3 regions of the Streptomyces mabaensis genome follow, and region 3 is predicted to be linked to each of the others. Evidence: riboswitches for the same ligand, from Rfam matches in the RefSeq annotation. Region 3 holds a riboswitch; each other region holds the start of a gene.

What was found. A riboswitch is a leader RNA that binds a small molecule or an ion and turns the genes downstream of it on or off. The one in region 3 is predicted to bind cyclic di-AMP.
Region 1: linked by a shared signal. The riboswitch ahead of ACWV17_RS15765 (M23 family metallopeptidase) and the one ahead of ACWV17_RS19420 (M23 family metallopeptidase) in region 3 are both predicted to bind cyclic di-AMP.
Region 2: linked by a shared signal. The riboswitch ahead of ACWV17_RS06455 (M23 family metallopeptidase) and the one ahead of ACWV17_RS19420 (M23 family metallopeptidase) in region 3 are both predicted to bind cyclic di-AMP.

What each region holds. Positions count from the first base shown of each region.
Region 1 covers NZ_JBSOPZ010000015.1:62,223-69,235, forward strand. Annotated here, with positions in the region: gene ACWV17_RS15750 (TetR/AcrR family transcriptional regulator) at 1-602, shown strand, start outside; gene ACWV17_RS15755 (carbohydrate kinase family protein) at 703-1,575, shown strand; gene ACWV17_RS15760 (SGNH/GDSL hydrolase family protein) at 3,050-3,841, opposite strand; gene ACWV17_RS15765 (M23 family metallopeptidase) at 4,016-4,963, opposite strand; cyclic di-AMP (ydaO/yuaA leader) riboswitch at 4,968-5,126, opposite strand; gene ACWV17_RS15770 (tyrosine-protein phosphatase) at 5,543-6,349, shown strand; gene ACWV17_RS15775 (DUF6126 family protein) at 6,377-6,550, opposite strand; gene ACWV17_RS15780 (helix-turn-helix domain-containing protein) at 6,547-7,013, opposite strand, start outside.
Region 2 covers NZ_JBSOPZ010000005.1:150,556-157,568, reverse strand. Annotated here, with positions in the region: gene ACWV17_RS06470 (DNA gyrase/topoisomerase IV subunit A) at 1-1,342, opposite strand, end outside; gene ACWV17_RS06465 (M16 family metallopeptidase) at 1,585-2,952, shown strand; gene ACWV17_RS06460 (M16 family metallopeptidase) at 2,973-4,340, shown strand; cyclic di-AMP (ydaO/yuaA leader) riboswitch at 4,551-4,708, shown strand; gene ACWV17_RS06455 (M23 family metallopeptidase) at 4,722-5,516, shown strand; gene ACWV17_RS06450 (GntR family transcriptional regulator) at 5,719-6,396, shown strand; gene ACWV17_RS06445 (HPr family phosphocarrier protein) at 6,550-6,831, opposite strand; gene ACWV17_RS06440 (bifunctional acetate--CoA ligase family protein/GNAT family N-acetyltransferase) at 6,987-7,013, shown strand, end outside.
Region 3 covers NZ_JBSOPZ010000020.1:50,772-57,784, forward strand. Annotated here, with positions in the region: gene lhgO (L-2-hydroxyglutarate oxidase) at 1-328, shown strand, start outside; gene trmB (tRNA (guanosine(46)-N7)-methyltransferase TrmB) at 685-1,470, shown strand; gene ACWV17_RS19415 (PrsW family intramembrane metalloprotease) at 1,514-2,875, shown strand; gene ACWV17_RS19420 (M23 family metallopeptidase) at 2,884-3,900, opposite strand; cyclic di-AMP (ydaO/yuaA leader) riboswitch at 3,951-4,085, opposite strand; gene ACWV17_RS19425 (PP2C family protein-serine/threonine phosphatase) at 4,328-5,497, opposite strand; gene ACWV17_RS19430 (MerR family transcriptional regulator) at 5,580-6,329, opposite strand; tRNA gene ACWV17_RS19435 (tRNA-Met) at 6,457-6,530, opposite strand; gene ACWV17_RS19440 (antitoxin) at 6,698-6,913, shown strand.

The DNA of each region.
Region 1 (7,013 bases), on a different contig from region 3:
GCGTGGAGGAACGGCGCGAGGAGTTGCTGCGTGCGGCCGTCGAACAGATCGGGGTGCGCGGGATCGACTCGCTCCGGATCTCCGACGTCGCCTCGGCCCTGGGGGTCAGCAACGCGCTGGTCCTGTACCACTTCGCGACGAAGGAGAAGCTGGTCGCGGCGGCCTTCGGTTATGCGGCGCACGGTGACCTCGTCCATCTGCACAAGCTGCTGAACCGCCGTACCACGGCGGTGCGCAGGCTGCGCGCCGCGGTGCGGTGGTATGCGCCGACCGGTTCGGCGAAGGGCTGGAAGCTGTGGATCGAGGGCTGGGCGGCGGCGCTGCGCGAACCCGTGCTGCGCGAGGTCACCCGTGATCTCGACCTGCGGTGGAAGGCCGCGCTGACCGAGGTGATCGCGGAGGGCGCGGCGGCGGGCGAGTTCCCGTGCCCCGACCCGGCGGCGGCCGCCTGGCGGCTGACCGCGCTGCTGGACGGGCTGGCCGTGCAGATGACGTCGTACGAGGGGGCGCTGTCGCGGACCGCCATGCAGGAGTGGGTCGATGACGCGCTCGCGCGCGAGCTGGGCATAGACAGATCGGTACTGACGGCCACGGCGCGCTGACAACTGGGCTGAGGCCTGAGGAAGGATTCCGGTGTCACCCGAATTCGAGCAACCCGAGCAAGCGGAGCAACCCGGGCAACTGGAAGATGCGTACGACGTCCTGGCGATCGGGGGCAGCGGGGTGGACACGGTGGTCCGTGTCGACTCCCTGCCCGTACCACTCGCCGACTCGGTCGGGGTGTCCCCGATCCGGGAGTGGCCGGGGCATACGGGCGGCAATGTCGCGCTGGGCTGCCGGGCGCTCGGACTGAACGTCAAACTCCTCGACTTCATCGGCGACGACTGGACCGGTGCGATGGTCCGTGAGCGTCTCGCGGAGGGCGGGGTGGACTTCGAGCCGCTGATCTCGCCGGCGGGGACGCGCCGTGCGGTGAACCTTGTGGAGACTACTGGGCGCCGGATGTCGTTCTACGACGGGCGCGATCCTCTCGATCTGCGGATGCCGCGGGAGTTCTACCTCCCGCACCTGCGGCGCGCCCGCCATGTCCATCTCTCGATCATGCACTTCGCACGTTTCCTGTACGACGACATCGAGGCGCTCGGGGTCCCGGTCTCCACGGACCTGCACGACTGGGACGGACTGGCGGACCACCACCGGGAGTTCGCCCTGCGGTCCGACCTCGTCTTCCTGAGCGCGGCGGGGGCGGGCGAGCGCATCGCCTCCGTGATGCGGGAGATTCTGCGGGAGGGGCGGGCGGAGGCGGTGATAGCCATGGCGGGGGCGGGCGGCTCGTACCTGCTCGCGCGGGACGCCGGCAGCACGCCGCGCCCGATCCGCGCGACGGTACCGCCGGCGCGGGTGGTGGACTCCAACGGCGCAGGCGACGCGTACGTCTGCGGCTTCCTGTACGGACGCCTGGCGGGCCGGGACCTGGAGGAGTGCGCGAGGCTGGGCGCGGTGGCGGGCGCGTACGCGTGCACGGTGGAGGGCAGCACGGCGCTGATCGGGCGGGAGGAACTGACGGGGGGCTGAGGGCGCCCTGGTCCAGGAGCGGGTGGTTCGGGTAGGGCCCCCTGGGGACGGCGGGTGCCGGTCCCGGCTCAGCAGCCGCAGGCCGGTGGGGGGCGGACGTGTCCGGGAGCGGGCAGTGCGGGTGGGGGGCCGCCCGTGCCCGGGAGCGGGCAGTGCGGGTGGGGGGCGTGCGTGCCCCGGGGCGAGAAGTGCGGGTGGGGGGCCGCCCGGTTGGTGATGATGGCGGCTCCGGGCCGGGCGTCAAGGGCGCTCCCTGCGGTCGCGTCGCTGCGCGATGGCCTTCGGCCACCCTGGACTCCCGTCCCTCCACCGCTACTGCTTGTTGAGGGGGCGGCCCCCGGAGCGGGGCCCCGGGGATCCACCGGCTGCTGGTCCCGGTCGGCCCCCGGCCGCAGGCCGGTGGGCGATTGCGGGACGCGGTCTCCCCGGGATGGGCCCGGCCCGGCCAAGCGGCCACAGGCCGGTGGGTAGTTGCGGGCGCGGTCTCTCCGGGATGGGCCCGGCCCCGGCCAAGCGGCCACCGGGTGGTGGGTGGTGCGCAATCGGCCCGGGAGGGGCCCGGCCCCGGCCAAGCGGCCGCAGGCCGGTGGGTGATTACCCAGCGCGGCAGGTCAGAGAGGAGCACGGCCTCGGCCAAGCGGCTGCAGGTTGTGGACCACGCGGTCGCCTCGGGAGGAACCTGGCCCCGGCGCAGCGGCCGCAGATTGTGGACCGTGAGGTCCGCTCGGAGGACCCCGACCAGCTCAGCGGCCGCAGGCCGGTGGGTCATTACCGCGCGCGGCAGGTCAGAGAGGAGCACGGCCTCGGCCAAGCGACTGCAGGTTGTGGACCACGCGGTCGCCTCGGGAGGAACTGGCCCCGGCGCAGCGGCCGCAAATTGTGGACCGTGAGGTCCGCTCGGAGGACCCCGACCAGCCCAGCGGCCGCAGGCCGGTGGGTCATTGCCGCGCGCGGCAGGCCCGGGATGGACTTGGACCCGGCTGAGCGGCCAGCAGGCCGGTCTGGCCGAGGTATGACTACAACAGGCGGCATGAGAGGGTCCACAGGGCCTCAATTGCGCCCGATTTGACGGGGTTTATGACCTACTCGCAGACCCCCTCGCCCGCTTGGTGTCGCCTCACCTCGGATTGGGCGTCGTCTCGGCTCAACAGACGGCCGTCGGTCGCTTAGCCGAGCCGCGCAGCCCCCGAAGTGGCCGCGTGTCTTGCCCCATCTGCCAGGCTGAGGTCACCGACGAGAGCGCAGCCAGCGTCCCGGCTCAGGTGGGGCCCCGCTCCCCGGGGCCGCCCGACACTCATCTGCACCAGCGGGACGGGGCGGACGGTCAAGGGGGGCCGAAGGCCATCGCGCAGCGACGCGACCGCAGGGAGCGCCCTTGACGGTCCGGCCCGGCCCGCCATACTCACAAAGCGGGCGGCCCCGGGTTTCGCCGCACAACCCACCCCCGGCCACAGTCACCCCCCACCCCCGGCCCCTACAACGGCAGCAAGTCCGGGCGCTTCGGTTCTATGTGGTCGCCCGACGACTCGCCTCGCAGGCGTCGGCCGATCCACGGCACCAAGTGCTCCCGCGCCCACTGGATGTTGTCCCGGCGGACTGCCGCCGAGCCCCTCGGCTCCTCCGGGGGCCACGGCTGGTCGGGGTCGGCCGGTACCTCCAGGCCCAGCACCTGCGCCGCGCGGAGCGCGACCCGCGTGTGCCCCTCGGGCGAGAGATGCAGCCGGTCGCCGTCCCAGGCCCGCCTGTCCTGGACCGACCTGAGCGACCACAGGTCGAGCACCGGGCAGTCGTAGCGGTCGGCGATCGACCGCACATGCGCGGTGTACGTGGCGATCTTGCCCCGCAGATGCCGCAGCACCGGCACGCTGCGGGTGTCGAAACCGGTGGTGATCATCACCGTACCGACGGCCGAGGTCAGGTCCGCCACGGCCGCCTCGAAACGCTCGGCGACCGCGTCCGGATCGCTGCCCGGCCGGATGATGTCGTTGCCGCCGGCGCAGAAGCTCACCAGGTCCGGCGCGAGCCCTTTCGCCCGCGGCACCTGCTCCGCCACGATCTGGTCGAGCAGCCGTCCCCGCACGGCCAGGTTCGCGTAGCGGAAGGCGTGCTCCGGGCGTTGGTCGGCGAGCAGTACCGCCAGCCGGTCGGCCCACCCCACGAACGAACCGTCAGGCCCCGGATCGCCGACGCCTTCGGTGAAGCTGTCACCGATCGCCGCGTACGACCCGAACGCACCTCTGCTGATTGATCTCGAATCGCCTGCCACGGGAGCACATCCTTCACCGGCGGATGTGACCTACGCGACCGTAAGGAGGGGGTGACGCGGCGTGACATGGACCACGGGCCGTTTCCCACGGCTCCCGGGCATACGCCAGGAGGCCGGATCCGCCGATCCGGCCTCCTGGCTACGTCTGGTGACGCCCCGTCAGGGTGATGCGTCTCAGATGCTGACGCCGTGCTGGCGCAGGTACGCCAGCGGGTCGATGTCCGAGCCGTAGCTCGGGCTGGTCCGGACCTCCATGTGCAGGTGCGGACCGGTCGAGTTGCCGGTCGAGCCGACCAGCCCGATCTGCTGCCCGCCGCTGACACTCTGGCCGGACGAGACGGAGAGCGCGGACAGGTGGGCGTACTGCGAGTACGTGCCGTCGGCGTGCTGGATGACGACCTCGTTGCCGTAGGAACCGCTCCAGCCGGCCGAGACGACGGTGCCAGGACCGATGGACTTGACGCTGGTGCCGGAGCCCGCGGCGAAGTCCACACCCGTGTGGTAACCGCTCGACCACATGGACCCGGACATGCGGTACGGGGTGGAGACGGAAGCGTCGACCGGGGCGGTGAAGCCGGAGGCGTTCGCAGTGCCCTTGTCCGAGGCGGCCGTGGCGGCCTTCTCGGCCGGCGCGCTCTTCTTCGCCGGCGCCGGCGCCGGGGCAGGCGCGCTCTTGCGCTCGGACCGGTCGGCCCGCTCGGCAGGAGCCTCGGACTTGGCCGCCGGCTTGGCCTTGGCCTTGGCCTTGGCCTTCTCGCCGATGGTGAGCTTGAGGCCCGGGTGGATCAGCGACGGGTCGTCACCGACGACCTCGCGGTTGTCCTGGTAGAGCTTCTGCCAGCCGCCGCTGACGTCCTGCTCATCGGCGATCTTGGACAGGTAGTCGCCCGAGACCACGGAGTACGTCTTGGGAGCGGACTTCACCGCGGCGGCCGGCGCGGCGGCCGCGACCGGAGCGACGGCCTTCTCGGCGGCGGTGGCCGGTGCGGCCTTCTCCGCCGCGGTCGCGCCGGTGGCGCCCAGCAGCGGCAGCGCGAGTGCGGCACCACCAGTGCCTGCGGCGACAAAGCCGCGCGTGATCGGATTGGCCTTGGGACGACGGTGCTTACCCTTTGCGGGCATGACGAATTCCTCTCCGTCGCCTGCGAGGTGAGCTGTCGGGTTCGGACTGGAGATGTCCGGCCGCAGTGCGAGTGCGACTTAACCCCGAGCCGTTCCGGATTACCGGACCGGCGGCTTACCTGGGTCCCCCGCTCCTGCCGTGCGTGAGTGGTGGGTGCGGTTTCCGGGCGGTGGCAGGATTCGGCGGTCCACCCGGATTGACGGTGACCGTAGGCGAGCCCGACGGGCGGAACAAGCCGCGAATTCCGCATTGCATTCGCAGTGACGAATATGCCGGAATTTTCCGGTCACCCTCCGTGGATTACGGATCATTAACAGCCGCCCGCACCATGGAATTAGGCCTGCTTCCGCCACCACGCAACGTCACCAATATGATCCTGCTCACTCACTCCGGGACCATCTCACGCGCAAATACGCCAAGGCCTCGTTAAGCAAATCAATTCGGTCAGAACGGACATTGAACCGTAATTGCCCCTACTGATCCGCACCGAGATGATTGCCCCAGGAACCCATGTCGTATCGTCGAACCGATGACCCTCGCCGGCGAGCAGCGCCGACGGCAGACACGGAGGAGACCCCGTGACGCAGCAGCTTCCCCAGGTCCCGTCGACAGAGCCCGAGCTGACCGGAGTGCGCAACTTCCGTGACGTGGGCGGGCTGCCGGCCGCGGACGGCCGACGGGTACGGCAGGGGCGGCTCTTCCGCAGCGGTCATCTGGCGCATGCGAGCGCCACCGACGCCGCCTTCCTCGGCTCGCTCGGGCTGCACACGATCTTCGACTTCCGCAATGACGCGGACAAGGCACTTGAGGGTCCGGACGTCGAGCTGCCCGGCGTACGGAACGTCAACATCCCGCTGACGGACCCGGCGGACGGCGCCGAGTTCTGGAAGATGGTCCGCGACGGCGATCTCGACCAGCTGCGCTCGATCCTCGCCGACGGCCAGGCTGCCGCGCGGATGTCCGCCTCCTACCGCGTGATCATCAAGCACCGCACCGCGGAGCACAGCCGGGTGCTGCACGCGCTCGCCGAGGACAGCGTGCCGGCCCTGATGCACTGTGCGGCCGGCAAGGACCGCGCGGGCCTGTCGATCGCGGTGACGCTGCTCGCGCTCGGCGTCGAGCGGGACGCGATCGAGGCCGATTACCTGGAGTCCAACGCGGCCCACCGCCGTTACAAGGTGCACCGCAGCAACAGCTCGCCCGCCGCCATGTCCCCCGAGGTCATGGAGCTGCTGAGCCCGCTGTTCGACGCCCGCGCCGAGTACCTCGCGGCGGCCTTCGACACCATCTCCCAGACCTGGGGCACGACCGACCGCTACCTCGAGGAGGGCCTGAAGGTCACCCCCGAGATCCGCGAGCGGCTGCGCGCCCGCCTGCTGGACTGACGACGGGACCTGACGACCGGACAGGCCCTACTGCTGCCCGCCGAGGGTGAAGAGCATGTACACGAACGCCGCGAAGAGGTGTCCGGCGACGACGTAGACGAAGAGCCGGATCGCCAGGCCCCGCGGAATCCTGTCCTCGACGAAGCGACGGGCGGTGGACTTCTTCTCGTCGGTCCCGGGGGCGGTTTCGGGGTCGGTCATGGCGACACTCCTGGCGTTCGTCGGGACGCGCCGTCGCCGAGGCACAGCTCGGCAGCGGCGCTCTGCAGCAGCGTGTGGACGAAGAGCAGCTCGGCCCCGCCGCGGGTGGCGGCGGCGATCCGGTGCGGGGTCAGCGAGTCGAAGTGCGCGCTGTCCCCCGGCGCGAGGGTGTGCTCGCTCTCGCCGAGCATCAGCCGCACCCGGCCCCGGAGTACGTACAGCCACTCCTCACCGGGGTGTACGCGGACCAGGTCGCCCTGCCTGCCGTACGGAACCCGCAGCCGCAGCGCCTGCATGCCGCGACCGGGGGTGCCGGCCGACCAGTACGTCCAGCCGCCGGCCTCCGCCGGCTCGGCCCGGTCGCCGCGCACGACCGGGTCCCGGCCGGGCAGCTCCTCGCCGAGCAGTTCCGAGACGGTCGTACCGTAGGTACGGGCGAGCGCGAGCAGCATCGGCAGGGACG
Region 2 (7,013 bases), on a different contig from region 3:
GGTCGAACCTGGTCAGCCGGCGCAGCGGGGTGTCCAGGATGTACTGGGTCTGGATCTCGCTCAGCGAGAAGTGCTCGATCAGCCGCTCCTTGGCCTGAGCCGAGTTGTCGCTGGACCGGATGAGGCGGATGACCTCGTCGATGTCGAGCAGCGCCACCAGCAGGCCCTCGACCAGGTGCAGCCGGTCCCGCCGCTTGGTCCGGCGGAACTCGCTGCGCCGCCGGACGACCTCGAAGCGGTGGTCGAGGTAGACCTCCAGCAGCTCCTTGAGGCCCAGCGTCAGCGGCTGCCCGTCGACCAGAGCCACGTTGTTGATACCGAAGGACTCCTCCATCGGCGTCAGCTTGTAGAGCTGCTCCAGCACGGCCTCCGGGTGGAAGCCGTTCTTGATCTCGATCACCAGGCGCAGTCCGTGCGCCCGGTCGGTGAGGTCCTTGACGTCCGCGATGCCCTGCAGCTTTTTCGAACCGACCAGGTCCTTGATCTTGGCGATCACCTTCTCCGGTCCGACCGCGAAGGGCAGTTCGGTGACGACGAGGCCCTTGCGGCGCGCGGTGACGTTCTCCACCGTCGCCGTGGCGCGGATCTTGAAGGTGCCCCGGCCGCTCTCGTACGCGTCCTTGATTCCCGCGAGCCCCACGATCCGCCCGCCGGTCGGCAGGTCGGGCCCGGGCACGAACCGCATCAGGGTCTCCAGGTCGGCGCCCGGGTGCTTGATCAGATGCCGGGCGGCCGCGATCACCTCACCCAGGTTGTGCGGCGGCATGTTGGTCGCCATGCCGACCGCGATCCCGGAGGCGCCGTTGACCAGGAGGTTCGGGTACGCCGCCGGCAGCGCGACCGGCTCCCGCTCCTGACCGTCGTAGTTCGGCGAGAAGTCGACCGTGTCCTCGTCGATCGACTCGGTCATCAGCGAGGTCGCGTCGGCCATCCGGCACTCGGTGTACCGCATGGCGGCCGGCGGGTCGTCGTTGCCGAGCGAGCCGAAGTTTCCGTGCCCGTCGACCAGCGGCAGCCGCATCGAGAACGGCTGCGCCATGCGCACGAGCGCGTCGTAGATGGAGGCGTCACCGTGCGGGTGCAGCTTGCCCATCACCTCACCCACGACGCGGGCGCACTTCACATAGCCGCGGTCGGGGCGCAGGCCCATCTCGTTCATCTGGTAGACGATGCGACGGTGGACGGGCTTCATGCCGTCGCGGGCGTCCGGAAGGGCCCGCGAGTAGATCACCGAGTACGCGTACTCGAGGAAGGAGCCCTGCATTTCGTCGACAACGTCGATGTCGAGGATCCTCTCCTCGAAATCCTCCGGTGGCGGGGTCTTCGTGCTGCGGCGGGCCATCGCTGCTGCGGCTCCTTCACCAACATGGTCTGGATCTGTCGCGACCATTGTGGACCGCTCGACTGACAACGCCGACCTCGACCCTCCCCGTTCCCTGTTCAGCGGGTGTTCCATCGCAGGAGTGATCCCCGGTAAGGGTGCTCCGGAACGGGAACTTCGCCAGGTGTCGGCACGCTTGCATACAGTGGCAGGACTGTTTCTGGTGACGCAGTCATCACGCGATCGAAGGGACGTACATGCCCATGGGTCACACGGCCACAGCGCAGGCCGGTTCCGGCGGCCTGACAGCGACCGAGCACCGCCTGGCCAACGGGCTGCGTGTGGTGCTCTCCGAGGACCACCTGACCCCGGTCGCCGCGGTCTGCCTCTGGTACGACGTCGGCTCACGGCACGAGGTCAAGGGCCGCACCGGCCTCGCCCACCTCTTCGAGCACCTGATGTTCCAGGGCTCGAAGAACGTCCCGGGCAACGGCCACTTCGAACTGGTCCAGGGTGCGGGCGGCTCGCTCAACGGCACCACCAGCTTCGAGCGCACCAACTACTTCGAGACCATGCCCGCGCACCAGCTGGAACTGGCCCTGTGGCTCGAGGCCGACCGGATGGGCTCGCTGCTCACCGCGCTCGACGACGAGTCCATGGAGAACCAGCGCGACGTCGTCAAGAACGAGCGCCGCCAGCGCTACGACAACGTCCCGTACGGCACGGCGTTCGAGAAGCTGACCGCCCTCGCGTACCCCGAGGGCCACCCGTACCACCACACGCCGATCGGCTCGATGGCCGACCTGGACGCCGCCTCCCTGGAGGACGCGCGGAACTTCTTCCGTACCTACTACGCGCCGAACAACGCGGTGCTGTCCGTCGTCGGTGACATCGACTCCGCGGCGACGCTGGCCTGGATCGAGAAGTACTTCGGCTCGATCCCCTCCCACGACGGCAAGCAGGCGCCGCGGGACGGCTCGCTGCCGGACGTCATCGGCGAGCAGCTGCGCGAGGAGATCGTGGAGGAGGTGCCGGCCCGCGCGCTGATGGCCGCCTACCGCCTCCCGCAGGACGGCAGCCGCGAGTGCGACGCCGCCGACCTGGCGCTCACCGTTCTCGGTGGCGGCGAGTCCTCCCGGCTGCACAACCGGCTGGTCCGCCGCGACCAGACGGCCGTGGCCGCCGGCTTCGGCCTGCTACGGCTGGCCGGCGCACCCTCCCTCGGCTGGCTGGACGTGAAGACGTCCGGCGGCGTCGAGGTACCGACGATCGAGGCCGCGGTCGACGACGAGCTCGCCCGCTTCGCCGCCGAGGGTCCCACGGCGGAGGAGATGGAGCGCGCCCAGGCCCAGCTGGAGCGCGAGTGGCTGGACCGGCTCTCCACGGTCGCCGGCCGCGCCGATGAACTCTGCCGGTACGCCGTGCTGTTCGGCGACCCGCAGCTCGCCCTGACCGCCGTACAGCGGGTTCTCGACATCACCGCCGAAGAGGTGCAGGCCGTGGCCGCGGCCCGGCTGCGCCCCGACAACCGGGCGGTCCTCGTGTACGAACCCGTGGCCGCGGAAGACGCGGAGGACGCGGACGACGCCGAGGGCACGAACGAGAACGGCACCGAAGGGGCGCAGCAGTGAGCGACGCAGAGATCACCAGCATGGAGTTCCACCCGCAGCCCCAGGCGGGCGAAGCCAAGCCGTGGGCCTTCCCGGCCCCCGAGCGCGCCACCCTGGACAACGGCCTGACCGTGCTCCGCTGCCACCGCCCCGGCCAGCAGGTCGTCGCGGTCGAGATCATCCTCGACGCGCCGCTGGACGCCGAGCCGGACGGCCTCGACGGTGTGGCCACGATCATGGCCCGCGCCCTGTCCGAGGGCACCGACAAGCACACCGCCGAGGAGTTCGCCGCGGAACTGGAGCGGTGCGGCGCCACGCTGGACGCGCACGCCGACCATCCGGGCGTCCGGGTCTCCCTCGAAGTGCCCGCCTCCCGGCTGCCGAAGGCCCTCGGGCTGCTCGCGGAGGCGCTGCGGGCCCCCGCGTTCGCCGACAGCGAGGTGGACCGCCTGGTGCGCAACCGGCTCGACGAGATCCCGCACGAGCTGGCCAACCCGTCCCGCCGCGCGGCCAAGCAGCTCTCCGCGGAGCTGTTCCCCGCAGACGTCCGGATGTCGCGCCCGAGGCAGGGCAGCGAGGAGACGGTCGCGCGGATCGACTCCGCGGCCGTAAGGGGCTTCTACGAGGCCTACGTTCGCCCCGCCACGACCACCGCGGTGGTCGTCGGCGACTACACCGGTACCGACCTGGACGCCGTCCTCGCCGAGACCCTGGGCGCCTGGACCGGGGGCTCCGCGCAGCCGCGCCCGGTGCCGCCGGTGACCGCCGACGACACCGGCCGCGTGGTGATCGTGGACCGCCCCGGCGCCGTGCAGACCCAGCTGTTGCTCGGCCGTATCGGCCCCGACCGGCACGACCGGGTCTGGGCGGCCCAGGTGCTGGGCACGTACTGCCTCGGCGGCACGCTCACCTCCCGGCTGGACCGCGTCCTGCGGGAGGAGAAGGGCTACACGTACGGCGTCCGGGCGTTCGGCCAGGTGCTGCGGTCCGCACCCGACGGCACGGGCGCGGCCATGCTCGCCATCAGCGGCTCGGTCGACACCCCGCACACCGGCCCGGCGCTGGAGGACCTCTGGACGGTGCTGCGCACGCTCGCCGCCGAGGGCCTCACCGACGCCGAACGCGACGTCGCCGTACAGAACTTGGTGGGTGTCGCCCCGCTGAAGTTCGAGACGGCCGCGGCCGTCGCCGGCACGCTCGCCGACCAGGTGGAGCAGCATCTGCCGGACGACTACCAGGCGCAGTTGTACGTACGGCTGGCCGAAACGGGCACGGTGGAAGCCACCGCGGCGGCCGTCAGCGCGTTCCCGGTCGACCGGCTGGTGACCGTCCTGGTGGGTGACGCGTCGCAGATCGAGGAGCCGGTGAAGGCGCTCGGCATCGGCGAAGTGACTGTTGTCACCGGCTGATCGGCCGTAAGCGGCAGTAAGACGGACAAGAGGGACCCCGGTGGCCGGCGAGCCACCGGGGTCCTCCCATATGTCCGGATTGTTGCGGAGGTTGGGTGTCTGGCCTGTGGCGTGCGCTACAAAAAACCGTGTCTGTTTGGTGATTGACAGATGAGCCGCTTAGCGTCTGTCCGGCTGTTCGTCAGATGTGAGCGTCGCACCCGCGGCACCGGGCAGCCATCGCCGAGTCCCCGTCAGGCGCGAGCCTGGGGAGCCGGGGACCCACGCAGTCCCTGGGGTGAATCGGGCCTCCTCGCCAGAGGAAGCCCGTAGGAGACCTTCCTGCTCCGAACCCGTCAGCTAACCCGGTAGGCGAGAAGGAAGGAAAGGATCAGCCTCTTCATGGCGTTCACCCGTGCCACCGGGAAGCACCGTCGTCCGAGCCGTATGACGCGCAAGAGCGCGAACATCGCAGGCATCGCCACCCTCGCCACCGCGGGCGTCGTCGGCACCCTGAGCTCGCCGGCCTTCGCCGCCGCCGAGCCGGCGGCCGCGACGGTCGAGGACACCGGCCTCAACGCCATCGTCGTCGCCGACACCCTGGCCGACCAGATCGACGCCCAGGCGCAGGCCCAGCAGCAGGCCGCCGAGGCGGCCGCCGCCAAGGCGAAGGCCGAGGCCGAGGCGAAGAAGCGGGCCGAGGAGGCCAAGCGCAAGGCCGAGGCGAAGGCCAAGGCGGAGCGCGAGGCCAAGGAGCGCGCCGCCCGTGAGGCCGAGCGCAAGCGCCTGAACAGCTATGTCTCCCCGATCGCCGGCTCGTACGTCTCCACCTCCTACCAGGCGGGCGGCGCCGCCTGGTCCTCCGGCAGCCACACCGGTGTCGACTTCCACGCGGCCTCCGGCACCACCGTGCGGGCCGTGGGCATGGGCACCGTCGTCGAGGCCGGCTGGGGCGGCGCGTACGGCAACAACGTCGTGATCAAGATGAACGACGGCACCTACACCCAGTACGGCCACCTGTCCTCCCTCTCGGTGTCCGTCGGCGAGTCCGTCACCCCGGGGCAGCAGATCGGCCTCTCCGGCTCGACGGGCAACTCGTCCGGCCCGCACCTCCACTTCGAGGCCCGGACGAGCGCCGAGTACGGCTCGGACATCGACCCGGTCGGCTACCTGCGCTCGCACGGCGTCAGCCTCTGAGGTTCCTCCACCGACAGCTTCCGAAGGCCCCGCCCCCGCGTCGGGGTCTTCGGCGTTCCCCGGCCGTTCTCCGCCAGGAACTTTGGCCAGAAGATATACCTGATTTCCCGCCCGCCGTCGGAAATTCCCGCGCGCTGCAATAGAGTCGCAGAACAGGCGTCGTCCGACCGCGTTTCGCGGGGATTAAGGCGGAGGTCCGGTCATGCGCATTCCCGCGCACTCGGTATGCACGGCAATCCGCGACGACATCGTCTCCGGTGTCTTCGAACGCGGCAGCCGACTCACCGAGGAGGTGCTCGCGCGCCGCTACGGCGTCTCGCGCGTCCCCGTCCGCGAAGCCCTGCGCACCCTGGAGTCCGAGGGCTTCGTCGTCACCCGCCGGCACGCGGGCGCCTGCGTGGCCGAGCCCACCGAGCAGGAGGCGGCCGACCTGCTGGAGATCCGGATGCTGCTGGAGCCGCTGGGCGCCGCACGGGCCGCACGGCGGCGCACCGAGGCGCATCTCAAGGTGCTGCGCGGCCTGGTGAGGCTGGGGCAGGAGCGGGCCCGCCGCGGGCAGGGCGAGGATCTGCGCTCGCTGGGCGGCTGGTTCCACGAGACGCTCGCCCAGGCCTCGGGCAGTCCCGGCCTCACGGCGCTGCTCACCCAGCTGCGGCACAAGATCGCCTGGATGTACGCGGTCGAGGCGCCCGCCCGGCCGCTGGAGTCGTGGGCGGAACACGGGGCGATCGTCGACGCGGTGGCGCGCGGTGACGCGGAGCGGGCGCGGGCACTGACGGCGCAGCACGCGGAGCGGGCGGCATCGGCGCACCGGCTGCGGCGCACCGAAAGGGTGAGGACTTCGCAACATGCCGTAAACACCGCGAGCGCTCCCCATTAACAGTTCCGCCGTATACAAAGAGGAGCTATTGGCCGGGGTTGTTTTCAGCTGCCCGAATTCTGTAGGTGCGCATTCGATTCGGGCGAAAAAGATGCGGTGAAAACGGCCGAGCCGTTTTCACCGCATCGCATCGCCGTGATGAGCCGTTCCGGCTCAGACGGTTTCCGGAAGCTCCTCGAGCCCCTCGGCGACCAGCTTTGCGAGCCGGTCGAGGGCGGCGTCCGCGCCGTCCGCGTCGGACGCGAGCACGATTTCCTCGCCGCCGTGGGCGCCGAGGCCGAGCACCGCGAGCATGGAGCCGGCGTTGACCGGGCTTCCGTCGGCCTTGGCGATCGTCACGGGGACGCCGGAGGCCGTCGCGGCGCGGACGAAGATCGAGGCGGGCCGGGCGTGCAGGCCTTCGGCCCAGCCGACGTTGACGCGGCGCTCAACCATGGTGATGCCCTTCAGGTGCTTAAGGTTGTCTAGACCAGTCTCTCATGGGGTGCGGGGTGCTCGGGTCCGGCCCTTCCGGACCGCATCCGGCCTGCCGTTCGGACTTCCTCAGACTGCCCCGCCCCGGGCGCCGCCGCGACCCGTACTCTTTCCCCATGCAGCCCCCGCCGGCCCATGACGAG
Region 3 (7,013 bases):
CGGCACGCTGGCCTGGCCCGGGTCGTGGCGGATAGCGCGCCGGCACTGGCGGTACGGCGCGGGTGAGCTGCACCGCTCGCTGTCGAAGCGCGCGTTCACCGAGGCGGTGCGCCGGCTGCTCCCGGAGGTGACGGAGCCGGACCTGCACCCCGCGCCGGCGGGCGTCCGCGCCCAGGCGGTCCTGCGCGACGGCACGCTGGCGGACGACTTCCTGATCCAGGAGGCCCCCAGAACCCTCCACGTCCTGAACGCCCCCTCCCCTGCGGCGACGGCATCCCTGCCGATCGGCCGGGAGGTGGCCCGAAGGGCCCTGGCGGCGATGGGGTAGGGCGGGCGGCGGGGGGGGCGCCTGGGGGCGGCGGGGCTGGAGGCGGCGAGGGCGGGCGGGGCGGAGGCAGTCGGGCACCGGCAGGCCGCACGGGCGGGCCGGGGTAGCCGGACCGGGACGGACGGCCGAAAGGCACCGGGGTCCGGACCGGGGCGGACGGACGGCCGAAAGGCACCGGGGTCCGGACCGGGGCGGACGGACGGCCGAAAGGGGCTGGGGTCTGGACCGGGGCGGACGGACGGCCGAAAGGGACCCGGCCTGGCCCGTGGCACCGGGGCGCAGGCAGTCGGCAACGGGGCAGGCGTCGGGGACGGCCGGGACGGCGTGTCGTGGGGGCGCCGTAGAATCGGGGCATTGTGTCTGAGTCCCTTAACGCCACCACCCCCCAGGCCGGCCGGCTCCTCCGCGACCGGAGCGTGCCCCGCTTCCCCGACGGGCCCGCGCCCGACCCCGCCGGCTCGCACCACGAGCGGCGGATCCGCAGCTTCCAGCCGCGGCGAAGCCGCGTGACCACGAGCCAGGGGGACGCGCTCCAGCGGCTGTGGGGCCAGTGGGGACTCGACATCGACGGACGGCACGTCCTGGATCTCGACGAGCTCTTCGGCGGGCTGCCCGTCGTCCTGGAGATCGGCTTCGGCATGGGCGAGGCCACCGCGCAGATGGCCGCCGACGACCCGGACACCGGAATTCTGGCCGTCGACGTGCACACCCCCGGCCAGGGCAACCTGCTCGGTCTCGCGGAGCGGAACGGACTGTCCAACATCCGGGTGGCCAACGGCGACGCGATCATCCTGCTGCGGGAGATGCTGCCGCCGCGCTCGCTCGACGGGCTGCGGGTGTACTTCCCGGACCCCTGGCCCAAGAAGCGCCACCACAAGCGCCGGCTGATCCAGCCGGAGTTCCTCTCGCTCGCGGCGACCCGGATGAAGCCGGGCGCGGTCCTGCACTGCGCGACCGACTGGGAGCCGTACGCCGAGCAGATGCTCGAGGTGCTCAGCGCCCACCCCGGCTTCGAGAACACGCAGGCGGACGGCGGCTACGCGCCCCGCCCCGCGTTCCGCCCCCTCACCCGCTTCGAGGGCCAGGGGCTGGACAAGGGGCACGTTGTACACGATCTGCTGTTCCGCCGTACGCAGAACTGATACGTCCTCGCGAGGTGCCGCTGCGCCTCGTTAGGGTCGGCGAATGTCCTCTCCTGCGGACCCCGTCCCGGTCCCGGCCTGTGAACGGCGGCCGCTGTTCGACGCCGTTCCGGAGCGCGCGCACTGGCGCTACCGCCCGCGCCGCGCGTTCTGGCGCGGCAGGACGGTCCGCGCGGCGGCGGTGACCACCCTGCTCGCCCTCTCGGCCCTGTTGATCCTCGCCCTCGTACGCGAACAGACCGGCACCCAGGGCTTTCTGGTCGGCCTCGGCCTCTCGGTCCTGCCGGTGCCACTGCTGCTGGCCGCGTTCCGCTGGCTGGACCGGGTCGAGCCGGGCCCCTGGACAAACCTGGTCTTCGCCTTCGCGTGGGGTGCCTTCGCGGCCGCGCTCGTCGCGATAGTGGCGAACAGCTTCGCCACCCGCTGGCTCGCCATGGCCACCGCGGACCCGGCCGGCGCGGACCACCTCGGGGCCACCGTCATCGCTCCGGTCGTGGAGGAGAGCGCGAAGGCGGCCGCCGTGCTACTGGTCTTCGTCTTCCGCGGACGGGACTTCACCGGGATCGTCGACGGGGTGGTCATAGCCGGCTTCACCGCGACGGGCTTCGCCTTCACCGAGAACATCCTCTATTTGGGCAACGCGTTCGGCGAGGACCTGGAGACCGGCGGCTCGGGTCTCACCTCGATGACGGCGGCGACCTTCTTCGTCCGTATCGTCATGTCGCCCTTCGCGCACCCGCTGTTCACCGTGCTCACCGGCATCGGCTTCGGCGCCGCGGCGATGGCGGCCGAGGGTCGCCGGCCGCGCAGGATCGTTCTTCCGCTGCTGGGGCTCGGCCTCGCGATGCTGATGCACGCCCTCTGGAACGGCTCCTCGGCCTACGGCGAGCACGCCTTCTACCTCGTGTACGGGGCGTTCATGGTGCCCGTCTTCGGGCTGCTGACCTGGCTGGCGGTCTGGACCCGGCAGGGCGAACTGCGGACCGTCGCCGACGAGCTGCCCGCGTACGCGGCGGCCGGCTGGCTGGGCCCCGCCGAGCCACCGGCGCTCTCCTCGATGCGGGCCCGCGGCGTGGCCCGCGGCATGGCGGCCCGGACCGGCGGACCGGCCGCGGCACGCGCGGTCGCCGAGTACGAGGCCTTCGCGACGTCGCTGGCCTTCCTGCGGCACCGGGCCCGCCGCGGCGCGGCCGGCCCGGACTTCACCGCCCGCGAGCAGGAACTGCTGCACCACCTGTGGCAGCGGCGCGCGGTGGCGGGCCCGGCGCTGGCCCACGCGGCCCTAGCAACGGGCCGGCTGCCCGTACCGATCCCGCGCCCGCACGTCACCGTGTACGGGCACGGCCCGGGCGGCCACGGTCCGTACGGCAATCCGTACGGCGCGTACGGGCACCCCGGCCGGTAACCGCCCGCTCAGACCGTCAGGCCCTTGCCGCGCAGCCAAGCCAGCGGGTCGACCGTGTCGCCGCCCACGCGCACCTCGAGGTGCAGGTGCGGGCCGGTGACGTTGCCGGTCGCGCCGACGCGCCCGATGGTCTCGCCGTTGGTGACCTTGCCGGAGGTGACGGACATCGAGGAGAGGTGGCAGTACCAGATCTCCGTACCGTCCTCGAGCTCCAGCACGATGCGGTAGCCGTAAGACCCGGACCAGCCGGCCGACTTGATGGTGCCGCCGTGCACGGCCTTGACCGGCGTACCGGTGGGGGCGGCGAAGTCGAGGCCGGTGTGCTGGCCGGAGGACCACATCGAGCCGGACTGGCCGTAGTGCGAGGTCAGGGTGTACGAGGAGGTGGGGAGGGAGTAGCCGGCCGCCAGCTTGGCGAGTCGCTCGGCCTCCGCCTCGGCCCTGGCGGCCTCCTCCGCGGCCTTCTTCTCCGCGGCCGCCTTCGCCGCCTCGGCCTCCTGCTGCTTCTTCGCCTCCGCGGCGGCCGCCGCTTCCGCGGCCTTCTCCGCGGCCGCACGGGCCTCGGCGTCGGCGGCGTCCTGCTGGTGCTCGGCCTGGAGCAGGATGCGGGCGCGCAGCGCCTCGCCCGCGTCGGTGGTGCCCTGCTGGGCCTCCGCCGCGCTGACGCCGGCCATGGTGAGCGGGGCGTCGACGGAGGTGTCCCGGTCCTCGTCGCTGTCGTCACCGGATATCAGCGCGCCCACGCCGGGCAGCGAGGCGGCGTCCGGCAGCGAGGACGTGATCGAGTCGGGGAGGGAGATGGTGACGGCCGGCTTGTCCTGCGCGGTGGCGATGCCGCCGGCGCCGACCGCGGCGATGACGCCGACTCCGAGCACCGTGGAGCTGCGGGCGAGTCCGCCGCGCTGCTTGGCGACGCGGTGCCGGCCGCGTACGGGACGGACGGAGTCCTCAGTGGGGTTCCATTCCTCCCACGTCCCCCCTTCGACGCCGAAACCTTCGGTGCCTCCCGGAAACGACTGCGTCATGGACCGGGTTACTTCGGGGGCAGGGGTGTTGGACGCCACGGAGGCGTGCTCCTTTCCTTCCTTCTCGCCTACCGGGTTAGCTGACGGGTTCGGAGCAGGAAGGTCTCCTACGGGCCGGTTTCAGCCCGATTCACCCCAAGTTGGTGGTTCCCCGGTTCCCTTGCGGAATTCGGCGCACGCGCACGGTGCCGTCTCTTGCGACGGCTGGGACGACCGCGCTGCGTTATCGAACGTTAATAGACACCGGGGCGCTATTCCAAGCTGTTCCTGTTGATCGTTAACGCTCTCCACCGGGACTTTCCGGGACAGGAAGGGGTGATACCGGGCGAGTTGACCGCCGCTCATAAACCACCCTCACCCTGATGGTTCGTCAATTGTTATGCGGAGGGCTCCGCTTCGATTACGGAGGGTGTCCGTGCCCTTCCGGTCACGCCTGCCGGACTACCGGGACGGTGGTACGCCGGTCCGGCTGCCCCTCCAGCGGGCGGCCGACCGCGAGCAGCGCCATGTCGTCCGTCGAGCTGCCCCCGGTGTACCGCCGCACATCGGTGACGAGCGCGGTCAGCAGCGCTTCCGGCCCGGGAAAGATCCGGCCACGCAGCCGCTCCTGCGGGTCGTAGAAGACGCCAGCCCCGTCCCGCGCCTCGGACAGCCCGTCGGTGTAGAGGAGCAGCGTTGCCCCGGCCGGAAACCCGCTCTCCTCCCCGCGGTCGGGCCAGCTGGCCAGGTCGCCCATGCCGAGCGGCAGTGCCGGTTCGGCGGGCTTGAGCGTCTCCAGCGTCCCGTCGGCGTGCAGCAGCAGGGGGTCCGGATGCCCCCGGTTGACCAGCCGCAGCACGTGCCCGCCGCGCGGGATCTCCGCCAGCACGGCGGTGGTGAAACCCTCCACCGCGTCGAGGCTGTCCCGGCGGGTCCCCTCGCGTGTCAGGGCCCGCTCCAGCCGCTGCGCGACGCCTTCGAGCGAGGACTCCTGCTCGGCGGCCTCGCGGAAGGCCCCGATGAGGATGGCGACCGCCTCCACCGCGTCGAGCCCCTTGCCCCGTACGTCGCCGACGACCAGGCGTACCCCGTACGGCGTGTCCTGTACGGCATAGAGATCGCCGCCGATGAACGCGTCCGCCTGCGCCGCCTCGTACCGGGCGGCGATGTGGAGTCCGCCGATCCGGTCGGCCGGCGCGGGGAGCACGGCCCGCTGGGCCGCCTCCGCGATCCCGCGCGCGGAGGCGAGCTGTTCGCCACTGAGACGTACCACCCGGTTGGTGAGCAGCGCCAGACCGGCCACCGTCAGCACGGTGGCCAGCTCGGTCAGCGACGCCGCCTGCCACATCGTCCCGTTGTGGAGGTGCAGGGCCAGCACGGCGAGGCAGGCGGTCACGCCGGTCAGGAACGTGGTGCCGAGCGAGAACAGCGGCGCGGCGATGAGCGGCGCGGCCGAGAAGAAGGGCGACCCCGTGAACCTCGGCGGGGTGGAGAGGTCGAAGACCAGCCCGACGACGATCAGCAGCGCGGGCAGCGCACGGACGAACCGGCGCGCGGCCCTGCTCCCGATGCCTTCGTCCGGGTCCTGGTCCTCGATGTGCCCTCCTTCGTGCCCCACTCACCCAGCCTGTCCGCAGGCCACGGGGGCGGCGACCGGGCAACGGCCAACCGGGCGAGCGGGACGCGGCCGCGGCCCGGAGCTACTCGTCGGACAGGTGCCGCTCGCCGTAGATCCTCATCGCGTCGCGGACGAACGCCGCCGTACCGGCTCCGTGCTGGTCATACGTGGCGGTGAAGCGCGGGTCGGAGACGTACATCTCGCCGAGCCCGATGAAGTACGAGCGGGTCGGGGTGACCGTCCCCGACAGCCACTCGTAGTGCCGCCGCGTGATGGCCTGCACCTCGTCACTGCCGGCGGCCTTCCCCTCCTGGAGCGCCCGCGCGAAGGCCTGGGCGATGGAGACCTGCCGCTCCATGAACTCCCGCTTCTGCTCCGGGGTGAGCGAGCGCCACCAGCGGTCGCCCTCCTCATACGCCTGCCGGCCCCAGCGCTCGGTCACCTCAGGCTCGTACTGCGTGTGATCGAAGCCGTCCAGCATTTCCTCAGCCATGAGCTGTTCCCCTCTCTCGGTCTTGTGGAGAGTGGTCCGCACCGAGGCGATCTGCCGCCCGATGCGCTCGCGCTCCTGCTCCAGCAGGTCCAGGTGCGTCCGCAGGGCCGCCGCGGTGTCCCGCTGCCCCGCGAGCACCTCCGCGATGGCGGGCAGGCCGAGCCCCAGCTCACGCAGCAGCAGGATGCGCTGCAGGCGTACGAGCGCGTCCTGCCCGTAGTAGCGGTAGCCGTTGCTGCCGATACGGCTGGGCTCGAGCAGCCCGAGATCGCCGTAGTGCCGCAGCGTCCGGCTGGTGGTCCCGGCGCGCCGGGCGATTTCCTGGATCGACCACTCCATGCCCTGAACGCTAAATCTTGACGTTGCGTAAAGGTCAAGCGCTGGGGCGGGCGGGCCCGCGAACACGACTAAGCCCGGATATGACAAAGGCCCGGATCCATCAGGATCCGGGCCTCTGCCTCTTCAGTAGCGGGGACAGGATTTGAACCTGCGACCTCTGGGTTATGAGCCCAGCGAGCTACCGAGCTGCTCCACCCCGCGTCGGTAAACACAACCCTACGCCATCCGGGACGGCGCCATGACCAATTAGGCCCCGAGCGGGGATCCGGCCGCCGCCGAGGGCGGTCCGGCGCCGGGACGCGGGAATGCGGGATCGGGCGGGCGCGTCCATCCTGGGAGTCAGTGACCCCCACCAGGGAGGACGAGCCATGTCGATGCTCGACAAGCTCAAAGGCCTGATCAAGGGCCATGAGGACACTGCCAGCCAAGGCGTCGAGAAGGGCGGCGACGCCATCGACGCGAGGACGCAGGGCAGGCACCGCCGCCACGTCGACACCGCCCAGCAGAAGATGAACGACCAGCTGGGCACCACCCGCGAACCCCCCACCCCGGGCGACGACCGCCCGCCGCCGCCCCGCCCCTGACCCCGCCCCCCGCGCGCCCCGACCGGAGACCCCCGGCCGGGGCGCCGGCACGGGGTGGCCCCGGCCGGGGTGCGCGGCAACACCGGCGTACAGGGACGGC